Regions from separate parts of the Cupriavidus sp. FW305-46 genome, predicted to be linked through region 1. Evidence: predicted binding sites of a transcription regulator. Region 1 holds the regulator's gene; the other holds the start of a gene.
The links. The regulator FNR, encoded in region 1, switches genes on or off when oxygen is low (the NO sensors DNR and NnrR bind a similar motif). The targets are predictions, from matches to a motif close to TTGATNNNNATCAA.

Region 1 (5,506 bases):
ATGATCACTGCCATTGCGACCGTCGTGTCGATGGTCGTCTTCCTGGGGATCTGCTGGTGGGCCTGGTCCGCCGGCCGGCAGGCCGCCAACCGGGAATCCGCCATGCTGCCGTTCGCGCTGCCTGACGAAACCACGACAACATCGAGCCGGAACACCTAGCCATGAGCGATTTCATTTCCGAATTCTGGAGTTATTACATTGCCGCTATCGCGCTCATCGGCATCGTCTGGTGCGTGTGGCTGCTGTTCTCGCAACGCAAGGTCGCCAAGACCGCCGGCGGCACTGAAGACACCGGCCATGTCTGGGACGGTGACCTGCGCGAGCTGAACAACCCGTTGCCGCGCTGGTGGATGTGGATGTTCCTGCTGGCCTGCATCTTCAGCCTGGCCTACCTGGTGCTGTACCCGGGACTGGGTTCGTATGCCGGCGTGCTGAAGTTCTCCACGCAGGGCGAACTTGCCGCGCACCGCGCGGCGCAGGAGAAAATGCAGAACGAGATCTACGCCAAGTACCTGAAGATGGACGTCAAGCAGGTAGCGGCGGATCCGCAGGCGCGCGAGATCGGCCAGCGCCTGTTCCTGAACTACTGCGCACAATGCCACGGCTCGGACGCGCGCGGCAGCCGCGGCTTCCCGAACCTGACGGACAGCGACTGGCTCTATGGTGGCGAACCCGACATCATCCAGCAGACCATCACCAAGGGCCGCAATGGCGTGATGCCGCCGTTTGCCGCGGCCATCGACGCCAAGCAGGCGGGCGACGTGGCGCAATACGTGCGCTCGCTGTCGGGCCTGTCGTCGGACCCGATCCGTGCGTCGCGTGGCGAGGGCGCCTTCAAGACGACCTGCGTGGCATGCCACGGCGCCGGCGGCAAGGGCAACCAGGCGCTCGGCGCGCCCAACCTGGCGGACAACGTCTGGCTGTATGGCAGCTCGGAAGGCAGCATCGTCGACGCCATCCTGAAGGGCCACAACAACCACATGCCCGCGCATGAGGAGATCCTGACGCCTGAACGCATCCGGATGCTGACGGCCTATGTCTGGGGTTTGTCCAACACTGGGGGCGGAGCCGGGCAATGACCGACGACTCATGTGAGCGGGCGCTGGCAGCTCGCGGGAGAGCATGCCCATGAACGCACCCGGGACCGAAGAAATGGCCCGGGCGGCCGACCTGCAACGGTCGGCCGCTGCGCCGGGCGAGACCTCTGACGAAACGCTCTACGAGGTCCGCCGCAAGATCTACCCGCGCTCGGTGACGGGCGCCTTCTCCAGCTGGCGGGTCTGGCTGGTGATCCTGACCCAGCTGATCTACTACGGCACGCCCTGGCTCCAATGGAATGACCGCCAGGCCGTGCTGTTTGACCTTGGCGAGCGCAAGTTCTACATCTTCGGGCTGGTGCTGTGGCCGCAGGACGTCATCTACCTGGCGGTGCTGCTGGTCATCTCGGCGCTGGCGCTGTTCCTGTTCACGGCGATCGCGGGGCGGCTGTTCTGCGGCTATGCCTGTCCGCAGACGGTCTACACCGAGATCTTCATGTGGATCGAGCGGCGGGTCGAAGGCGACCGCATCGCCCGCATCCGGCTCGACGGCGATCCGTGGAGCCTGCGCAAGTTCCGTCTCAAGGCGACCAAGCACTTCCTGTGGGTGCTGATTGCGCTCTGGACCGGCTTTACCTTCATCGGCTATTTCGCACCGATCCGCGAACTGGGCGGCGAGGTGCTCAGCCTGTCGCTGGGGCCGTGGCAGTCGTTCTGGATGCTGTTCTACGCGTTCGCCACCTGGGGCAATGCGGGCTTCATGCGCGAGCAGGTGTGCAAGTACATGTGCCCGTATGCGCGCTTCCAGAGCGTGATGGTGGATCGCGATACCTATGTCGTGACCTACGACGTCGGCCGCGGCGAGCCGCGCGGCAGCCGGTCGCGCAAGACCGACCACCACAAGGCGGGGCTTGGCGACTGCGTCAACTGCAGCATCTGCGTGCAGGTGTGCCCGACGGGCATCGATATCCGCGACGGCCTGCAGTACGAGTGCATCGGCTGCGGCGCCTGCATCGACGCCTGCGACCAGGTCATGGACAAGATGGCATATCCGCGCGGCCTGATCCGGTACACCTCGGAAAACGCGATGCGCAAGGGCTTGTCCGCGGCGGCATCGCGCAAGCGCCTGCTGCGCCCGCGCGTCGTTATCTATTCCGTGATCTGGGTGGCACTGCTGGCCGGGTTCATGGCTTCGATCGCGCTGCGCACGCCGCTGAAGGTCGACATCATCCGCGACCGTGGTGCGCTCGGCCGTGAAGTGGAAGGCCGCTGGATCGAGAATGTCTATCGCCTGCAGCTGATCAACACCACCGAAGCGCCGATGCAGATCAGCGTGCGCGCCGACAGCGACGAATTGAAGAACCTGACGGTGGAATACGACAAGCAGGCCGAATCGCTGGCGCCGACGTCCAACCGGTTGCTGCCGATCCGGATCCGCGTGCCGATCGAGGCCGCGGCGCAGGGCACGCACAAGATCAACGTGACAGTGACGAGCGAAGGCACGGAGCGGGGGCATGCCGAAATCCGGCAATCCACCAGTTTCATCGTGCCGCGCGATTTGTGAAGCTAGTCGTCAAGATGAAGGGGGCAAGATGAGTCAGCAAGGCAATCCGTGGTGGAAGGAGCCGTGGCCGTGGCTGTTGATGAGCGGCCCGCTGGTGGCGATGGTGGCGTGCGGCGTGACAATCTGGCTGGCATCCACGCATCCGGACATGCCGGTGCAGGGTGCAACGCGCCATGGCCTGGTGGTCGAGAAGGTCGACGCCGCGCCGCCCAAGGCTGCCGCTGTGAGGCAGCCATGAGGTTGCGCTGGCTGATGTGGGTACTCTGGCCGGCGTTCCTGATGGCTGGGTTTGCGACCGCGACGGTGTTTTCGGTGGTGGATCCCGGTGACCTGAACTTCTTCGGCCAGCCGATCGAAGCGTCCCGCGAATCGGTCTACACCATCGGCTTCCTGATGGCCTGGGTGTTCTGCGCGTTGTCCAGCGGACTGACGCTCTACACCATGCCGACGCGGCTCAGCGATACCGACGAACTGGAGTAAGCGGGCTGCCGTGAGGCCTGCGCTGTCATGGCCGGATGCGGCCATGACAGCGCCTTGGCCGCTTAGCAGGAGCGGCTGTAGAGTTGCTTGATGCCGTCGATGTCCACGAGCTTGACGTGGCGCTGGCGAATCTGGATCAGGCCGGCTTCGGCAAAGCGAGAGAACAGGCGGCTGACGGTTTCGAGCTTCAGGCCCAGGTAGCTGCCGATCTCTTCGCGGCTCATGCGCATCACGAACTCGGACGCCGAATAGCCGCGCGCCGACAGGCGCTCAGAGAGGTTGATCAGGAAGGCGGCAAGGCGTTCCTCGGCGCGCATCGAGCCCAGCGTGACCAGCATCAGTTGGTCATGCGTGATTTCCTTGCCCATCAGGCGCAGGAACTGCTGCTGCAGCGACGGCAGGTCTGCCGACAGCGATTGCAACTCGCTCATGCGGACCACGCAGACTTCGGTGTCCTCCAGCGCGGCGGCATCGGAGGCATGCTGCATCTCGCCCAGCCCGTCGAGACCGACAATTTCGCCGGGCAGGTGGAAGCCGGTAATCTGCGAGCGGCCGTCTTCAGTGGTGACGTGGGTCTTGAGCGTGCCAAAGCGCACGGCATAGACCGCGGTGAGCGGATCGCCCATGCGATACAGGGTTTCACCCTTGTGCACACGGATGCGTTCCTGAACCAGCGTGTCCATCTTGGCAAGGTCTTGCTGCGACATGCCGACCGGAAGGCACAGCTGCCCCATCGCACAGGTGGAGCAGCGGGGTGACATCTCGGTAATGGGAATGGAGGTGAGCAATTGGAACCTGCTAGAAATGGCAGCGAGGGCGCGATAAGGACATTTTACCGTGCGATGTGATGTGGTAGGGAGTGAGAATTGACATTTGGCGTACTGATCAGCGTTTTTCTGCTGGCTTTGCTGGGCGGGGTCCACTGCGCTGCCATGTGCGGCGGCGTGGCGCTGGCCGTGGAGCAACGCCGCGGGGCGGCGGCCACGATCAGTCTTGTGCCCAGCCGTGCCGCCTGGCTGGGCGAGTTGCTGATAATGCACCTGGGCCGGATCTCGACCTATATGCTGCTTGGGGCCGCGCTGGGCGCGGTCGGTGCTTCGGCGTGGAAGCAGGACTATCTGCCGGTGCAGCGCTGGCTGTTCGGCGCAGGCAGCGTCATGCTGCTATGGTCGGGCTGGCGGTTGCTGCGCGGCAACACTTTTACCGTCGACTGGCTGGAGCGGCTGGCGGCGCGTGCCGGCGCAACGGTGGCGCGCCGGCTGGCTGGCGTGGCACGCGGCATGCCGTCGTTTGTGCGCGCACGCGGCGGCCTGGCGCGGCGATATGGCGTGGGCCTGGCGTGGGGACTGGTGCCGTGCGGCATGGTCTATGGGGCGCTCACGCTGGCGCTGCTGGCGGGAAATGCGGCGTCCGGCGCACTCGTGATGGGCGTGTTCGGGCTCGGCACACTGCCTAACCTGCTGGTGCTCTCCGGCCTGTCGGGCTATTTGCGTACGCTGTCGCGACGTCCCGGCGTGCGCCTGGGTGCCGGCCTGGCGGTGATGGCGTTCGGCGGCCTTGGCATTGCGCGAGCGGTGCTGTTGCCACATTCGCTGGCCGAGCATGGATTCTGCCTGGTGTTCTGAGGCGCCGGCGCCGCGCGGGCAACGGATGATGGTTGCAGGCGGGGGCGGGAATGCCATACAATCGCCAACATTGCGGTATCGCGCGGCGTCTTGTGAGCCGCGGTAAGCAGCGGGCGAGCAGCGCCAGGCGGCCTTCATACCAGAAGGCGAGTTCAGGGCAGGGGAAGCGGAAGGTTTTCGATGCCCGTCCCGTCCCCAAAGTCCATCCGGTTCAAAAGATCTGGTTCAAAAGTCCGGCTGGCACTGCGGTGTTGGCGATGCCGGCCTTGCTCCCGATACCCGTTTTTCTTGCGTCCGAGGCCTTCAGTTCGCTGACAGCGACGTCCGATATGTGCGGACGCGCTACGCAAGAGGTTCGCTGGCTGGCCCATAACGGCATGCGAACGATCTCCTGCCGGAACGCCCGGCAACTCGATGCAAAGATAGGGAAGTGCACGGCTTGGATGCAGCAGGTATCCGGCTAGCTGCGCAATGAGATGGCGGTGGCTTTCGCACCGCTGTATCCAAAATCTCCGGTGCCCCGGATCCGTCCGGGAGCAGGTGCAAAGACAGGCTGCACACCATCAACATGAATACCCAAGAGGCGAAGATCGTCCTCGAGACGGCGCTGATCTGCGCGCAGGAACCGCTGCGCGTCAATGATCTGCGGCGGCTGTTTGACGACGACGTCGGCGCAGACACCATCCGCGTGCTGCTTGATGAACTGCGCCAGGACTGGCGGCCGCGCGGCGTGGAACTGGTGGCGCTGGCCAGCGGCTGGCGCTTCCAGAGCCGGCCGGAAATGCGTGAATACCTGGATC
Region 2 (5,506 bases), on a different contig from region 1:
GGGCTGATCACCGGCGCCACCGGCACCGGCAAGACCGTCACGCTGCAGACCCTGGCGCAGGGCTTCTCGCGACTGGGCGTGCCGGTCTTCATGGCGGACGTCAAAGGTGACTTGACCGGCATTTCGCAGGCCGGCCAGCCGTCCGACAAGCTAAAACAGCGCCTGGCCGACCTGAACCTGCCGGAGCCGGCATGGGGCGCGTGCCCGACCACGCTGTGGGACGTGTTCGGCGAGAAGGGCCACCCGGTGCGCGCCACGGTCTCGCACATGGGCCCGCTGCTGCTGTCGCGCATGCTGGAGTTGAACGACACCCAGCAGGGCGTGCTGAACCTGGTGTTCCGCATTGCCGACGCCAATGGCCTGCTGCTGCTCGACGCCAAGGACCTGCGCGCCATGCTGCAGTACGTCGGCGACAACGCCGGCCAGTTCACCACCGAGTACGGCAATATCTCGGCCGCCTCGGTCGGCGCCATCCAGCGCGGGCTGATCGCGCTGGAATCGCAGGGCGGGGACGTCTTCTTCGGCGAGCCGATGCTGAACCTGGAAGACTTCATCCAGACCGAGAAGGGCCAGGGCGTGGTCAATATCCTGGCCGCCGACAAGCTGATGAACGCGCCGCGGCTGTACGCGACCTTCTTGCTGTGGATGCTGTCCGAGCTGTTCGAGAAGCTGCCCGAGGCCGGCGACCTGGACAAGCCCAAGCTGGTGTTCTTCTTCGACGAGGCCCACCTGCTGTTCAACGATGCGCCCAAGGCGCTGCTCGACAAGATCGAGCAGGTGGTGCGGCTGGTGCGTTCCAAGGGCGTGGGCGTGTACTTCGTCACGCAGAACCCGATCGACATCCCCGACACCGTGCTGGGCCAGCTGGGCAACCGCGTGCAGCATGCGCTGCGCGCCTTTACCCCGCGCGACCAGAAGGCGGTCAAGGTGGCGGCCACCACCATGCGCGCCAACCCCAAGCTGGACCTGGAAACCGCGATCAGCGAACTGGGCGTGGGCGAGGCCCTGGTGTCGTTCCTTGACGCCAAGGGCACGCCCTGCGTGACCGAGCGCGCCTGGGTGCTGGCACCGGGCAGCCGCATCGGCCCGGCGACGGAGGAAGAGCGCAGGCAGCTGATTGCAAGTTCGCTGGTGGCGGGCACCTACGAGAAGACCGTGGATCGCGAATCCGCCTATGAAAAGCTGCGCGGCAGCGTGGCGACGGTCGGCAATGGCAACGGCAAGGGCGCTGGCGGCGCGCCGGCGGGGCAGCCAGCGGGCGAGCAGGACAGCGGCTGGCTCGGCACGGCCGGCGACATCTTCGGCACGCTGACCAAGGGCACCGGCAAGACCGGCCGCGGCGATTCGATCCTGGAGTCGATGGCCAAGTCGGCCGCGCGCACGGTGGGCTCGCAGGTCGGGCGCGAGCTGATCCGCGGCGTGCTGGGGAGCCTGCTGGGCAAGAAGAAGTAAAGACCCGGACTGACGCAATGACGGAAAGGGCCGCGCGAAGCGGCCCTTTTCCTTAGCGGCGCTGCGCTTGTTGCTGCGCCTTGGCCGCTGCCGCATCCTCGCGCATCTTGCGCGCGAACATCCGCGCGAAGAACCACCCCATGCCGATGATGAAGACGATCACGCCCAGGCTCATCAGGCCGGTGCTGGTACTGAACAGGATCTTGAAGGCTTCCATGCTTGGCTCCCTTTGCTTTGGCGATGGCCGCCGGCGAGGTCTCGCCGGCGCCTGCCGCCAGTGTAGGGAGCCCTGTGGCGCGGACTATTGAGGCCGGTCAAGCGCAAGCCAGCCCGCCGCGCGCCACTCAGTTCTTGGTGCCGAACAGGCGGTCGCCCGCATCGCCCAGGCCCGGCACGATGTAGGCGTGCTCGTCGAGATGGCTGTCGAGCGAGGCCACGAACAGCTGCACGTTCGGATGCGCCTTCTGGAACACCTCCACGCCCTCGGGCGCCGCCACCAGCGCAACGAAGGTGATGGCCTCGTCCTTCACGCCGCGCCGCTTGAGCACATCCACGGCATGCGCAGCCGAATAGCCCGTGGCGACCATCGGGTCGCACAGGATGAAGCTGCGGTCCTCCACGTCGGGCAGGCGCACCAGGTATTCCACCGGGCGGTGCTGCTCGTCGCGGTACACGCCGATATGGCCGATGCGCGCCGACGGGATCAGCTCGACCAGGCCGTCGCTCATGCCCACGCCCGCGCGCAGCACTGGCACGATGGTCAGCTTCTTGCCGGCGATCACCGGCGCGTCCAGCTCCACCAGCGGCGTCTCGATGCGGCGCGTGGTCAGCGGCAGGTTGCGGGTGATCTCATAGCCCATCAGCAGCGTGATCTCGCGCAGCAGTTCGCGGAAGGTGCGCGTCGACGTTTCCTTGTCGCGCATGTGCGAGAGCTTGTGCTGGATCAGCGGGTGGTCGAGGATGAACAGGTTGGGAAAGCGCGGGTCTTGTTTCATGGCTGGCGGCGAGGGCTCGGCGGGATAGGGGCAAGCAGGTGAAGCGGGCGGCGAGATCGGGTCGACCAGCGCGCCGCGCCGTTGCAGCCGGATTGTAATGGAAGCGGGCCGCCCTGCCCGTGGCTTCGCTTTCGGGACCCGCCACGCCAGCGCCGCCGGCGGGCTCCCTGAACTGCCGGGAGCGTCCGGCGGCGCCTTGCGCTAGTCGAGCGCGCGGTTCTTCGACTCGATATCCACCATGTAGATGGCGATTGCCGCCACGGCAAGAAATGACGAAAGCAGCGCAAGGGCGAGGGTGAACTGGCTGGCCATGATCGGTGCAATGATGGACGGCGCGAACAGGCCGCCAAAGCGCGCCATCGCACCCGCAGTGCCCATCCCGCTGGCCCGCAGGTCGGTCGGGTACACCTCGGGCGTGAAGGCGTAGAGGGCGCCCCAGGTACCGAGGAGCGAGAAGCTCATCAGCAGGGTCGAGCCGACGATAAGCGCGGTGGACGTACCCAGGCTGTAGAGCATGCAGCCTGCCGCGCTGAGCAGCAGGAAGCCGATCAGGGTCGGCTTGCGGCCCCAGCGCTCGACGCCGTGCGCGGCCAGCGCGAACCCGGGAAGCTGCACCAGCGCGAGCACGATCAGGAAGACCTGGCCGCGCATGAAGCCAAAGCCCTGGCCCGCCAGCTTGACCGGCAGATAGACGAAGACGCCGTAGTAGGCGATCGAGATGAGCGCCCAGGCGGCAAGCAGGCAGATGGTGCGGCGCCGGCATCCGCGCGCGAACAGCGCAAAGACCGACTTGCGCTCCATCGGCTGCGGCTCCAGGTTGCCGATTTCAACGGACACGCGATTGGCGGTGGCGACACGCTGCAGCACCGCGCGCGCCTCGGCCGAGCGTCCCGATTTATTCAGGTAGAGCGGAGACTCGGGAACAAAGAAACGGAACACCACGCCGACCAGGGCGGGGATGCCCGTGACGAGGAAGATCAGCCGCCAGGCATCATTGCCTCGCGACACGGCGATCAGCGCAAGAATGGCGAGCAGGATCGTGCCGACGGCCCAGAACGACTCCAGCAGGACCAGCCAGCGACCGCGCCGGTCCGAGGGCAGGAACTCGGCCATCATGGTGTAGTCGACCGGCAGCGTGCCGCCAACGCCGATGCCGGTCAGGAAACGCAGCAACAGCAGCCACTGGAAGTCCGGTGCAAAGGCTGAAGCGACACCGCAGATGGCGTCGATGACCACCGCCATCATCAGCACTGGCCGGCGTCCGATCCTGTCAGCCAGCCGGCCGAACACGAAAGCGCCGATCAGCATGCCGACAAAGAACATCGTCCCGGTCTGCAAGGCCGTCGGTACGGGAATGCCAAACGTCGCCGCGATCGACGGCGCGGTGAAGCCGATCGACAGCACCTGCATCGCGTCAGCGAGCCAGACCAGGCCGAAGATGACAAAGAGCCGATACTGGAACCGGCCGACGCCGGCCGCGCGGATGCCTTGCTCGATCGTGATGGTTTGAGACGACGCTCCCCTCGCGCTGGGCTGCGGAGCCGAGCCTAGCGTGACTTCCGGGATGGTCGTTGTTGCCATGGATGAAATTGATGACGACATGTTGTCTACCTGTCTTTATAGGCTGGTTCTTGAACTCGGACGCACACGTTTATCGAAGCGGGGCCAGACGGTACTGACTAATGCGTGATGATCACACCGGGGCAGTCGCACCGAATTGCAACGAAACGTGGTGAGTACTCCAATTGGCGAGGCTGGAACTAACCTGGTAGCACGCTCGCGACACCTGCTTGATTCTGATACGACATAGTCACTCCTTGTTGTCTACCCTTGGTTGGTCCAGGCCCGGCCTCCCGGTCGGCGCTGCGGGGGACTATGCAAGCCCCGGGCCAGCGCTTCCGGTGATGTAAAGGGCCAATCTTTTAGTTTTGTTGTCTCGTCTGCCGCTTGCGGCGCGCCGTCCTTGTGCGGGGAGGCACCGCTGCGAGCCACGCGGCACTCATGTAGTGCGCACTACATGATCGTTCAGCGTAAGCTACATGAAACTGGCGGGCAAGGCCGAATTGCGTTTTCCCTCCTCGGGGTTTTCCCGCGCGTGGCGCGCATGGCGCCGGCGCGGGAATGCACGTGTCCCTGCCCGGTGGCGAAGCGCCTTGCCAGGCACGGCGTAGGTGCGGTCAGCGTGGATGCGGAAGGCCGGCGCGCCGGCCCCGCAAGGTCTGGATTAGTCCTAGTGGGCAGGCGCCGCGCGCAGGCGCGCGACGGTGTTCTCCAGGTCCTGCCATGCGGGTTTGTCGGGCGCAAAGCGCGCGCGCAGGTACTGCGTCAGTTGCGCGATCTGCTGGTCGTCGAGCGTGTCGGCATAGGCCGGCATCGCCCCCAGTTCGCTGTTGGGCGGTGCCGGCATGCCTTGCAGCAGCACCTGGATCACGTTGTCCGGCAGCTTGCTGTGCAGGTTCGTATTGAGCGCCAGCGAAGGCTTGACGCCGAACTGGGCGATGCCCTGGTCCGACTGGTGGCAGACCGCGCATGCGCTCTGGTACAGGCGTTCGCCGGGACCGCCCAGGGTGCGCGCGGCCTGCGCGCTGCGCTGCTCGATCTGCGCTGCCTGTGCGGCCAGTACGGCAGGCGAGGGCGCTGGCGTGCCGAACGAGGCCACGTAGTGCGCAATCGCGCGCACGTCGGACTCAGGCAGTTGCGCCAGTTCCTCGACCACCGGTGCCATCGGTCCGGCCGCGGCGCCATGGTGCGGTGCATAGCCGCCGCGCAGGTAGGTGAACAGCGCCGCTTCGGTCCAGGGCAGCGGTGCTTGCGACAGCGCGGTCAGAGGCGGCGCTTCCCAGCCTTCGGCGCTGCCGCCGGTCAGGTACTGGCGGCCGCCCTTTTCGCCGCCGAGCGCGTTGCGCGGCGAATGGCAGGCGCTGCAGTGGCCCAGCCCTTCAGCCAGGTACGCGCCGCGATTCCATTGCGCGGAGCGCGACGGGTCCGGTGTAAAGCGCTCGTTGCGATGGAACAGCAGGTTCCAGCCGGCCAGCAGCGGGCGCACGTTGAAGGGGAAC

Region 2: AC3WON_RS10625 (DUF3149 domain-containing protein) is a predicted target of FNR. The motif match lies at 1,757-1,770, and genes of this name have one in related genera.

What each region holds. Positions count from the first base shown of each region.
Region 1 is NZ_JBYSZI010000031.1:33,491-38,996, forward strand. Features, by position in the region: gene AC3WON_RS16530 (cbb3-type cytochrome oxidase subunit 3) at 1-159, shown strand, start outside; gene ccoP (cytochrome-c oxidase, cbb3-type subunit III) at 162-1,079, shown strand; gene ccoG (cytochrome c oxidase accessory protein CcoG) at 1,129-2,601, shown strand; gene AC3WON_RS16545 (hypothetical protein) at 2,630-2,839, shown strand; gene AC3WON_RS16550 (hypothetical protein) at 2,836-3,081, shown strand; gene fnr (fumarate/nitrate reduction transcriptional regulator Fnr) at 3,144-3,869, opposite strand; gene AC3WON_RS16560 (sulfite exporter TauE/SafE family protein) at 3,948-4,706, shown strand; gene scpB (SMC-Scp complex subunit ScpB) at 5,275-5,506, shown strand, end outside.
Region 2 is NZ_JBYSZI010000016.1:104,322-109,827, forward strand. Features, by position in the region: gene AC3WON_RS10620 (helicase HerA-like C-terminal domain-containing protein) at 1-1,452, shown strand, start outside; gene AC3WON_RS10625 (DUF3149 domain-containing protein) at 1,505-1,669, opposite strand; gene upp (uracil phosphoribosyltransferase) at 1,797-2,447, opposite strand; gene AC3WON_RS10635 (MFS transporter) at 2,649-4,049, opposite strand; gene AC3WON_RS10640 (c-type cytochrome) at 4,678-5,506, opposite strand, start outside.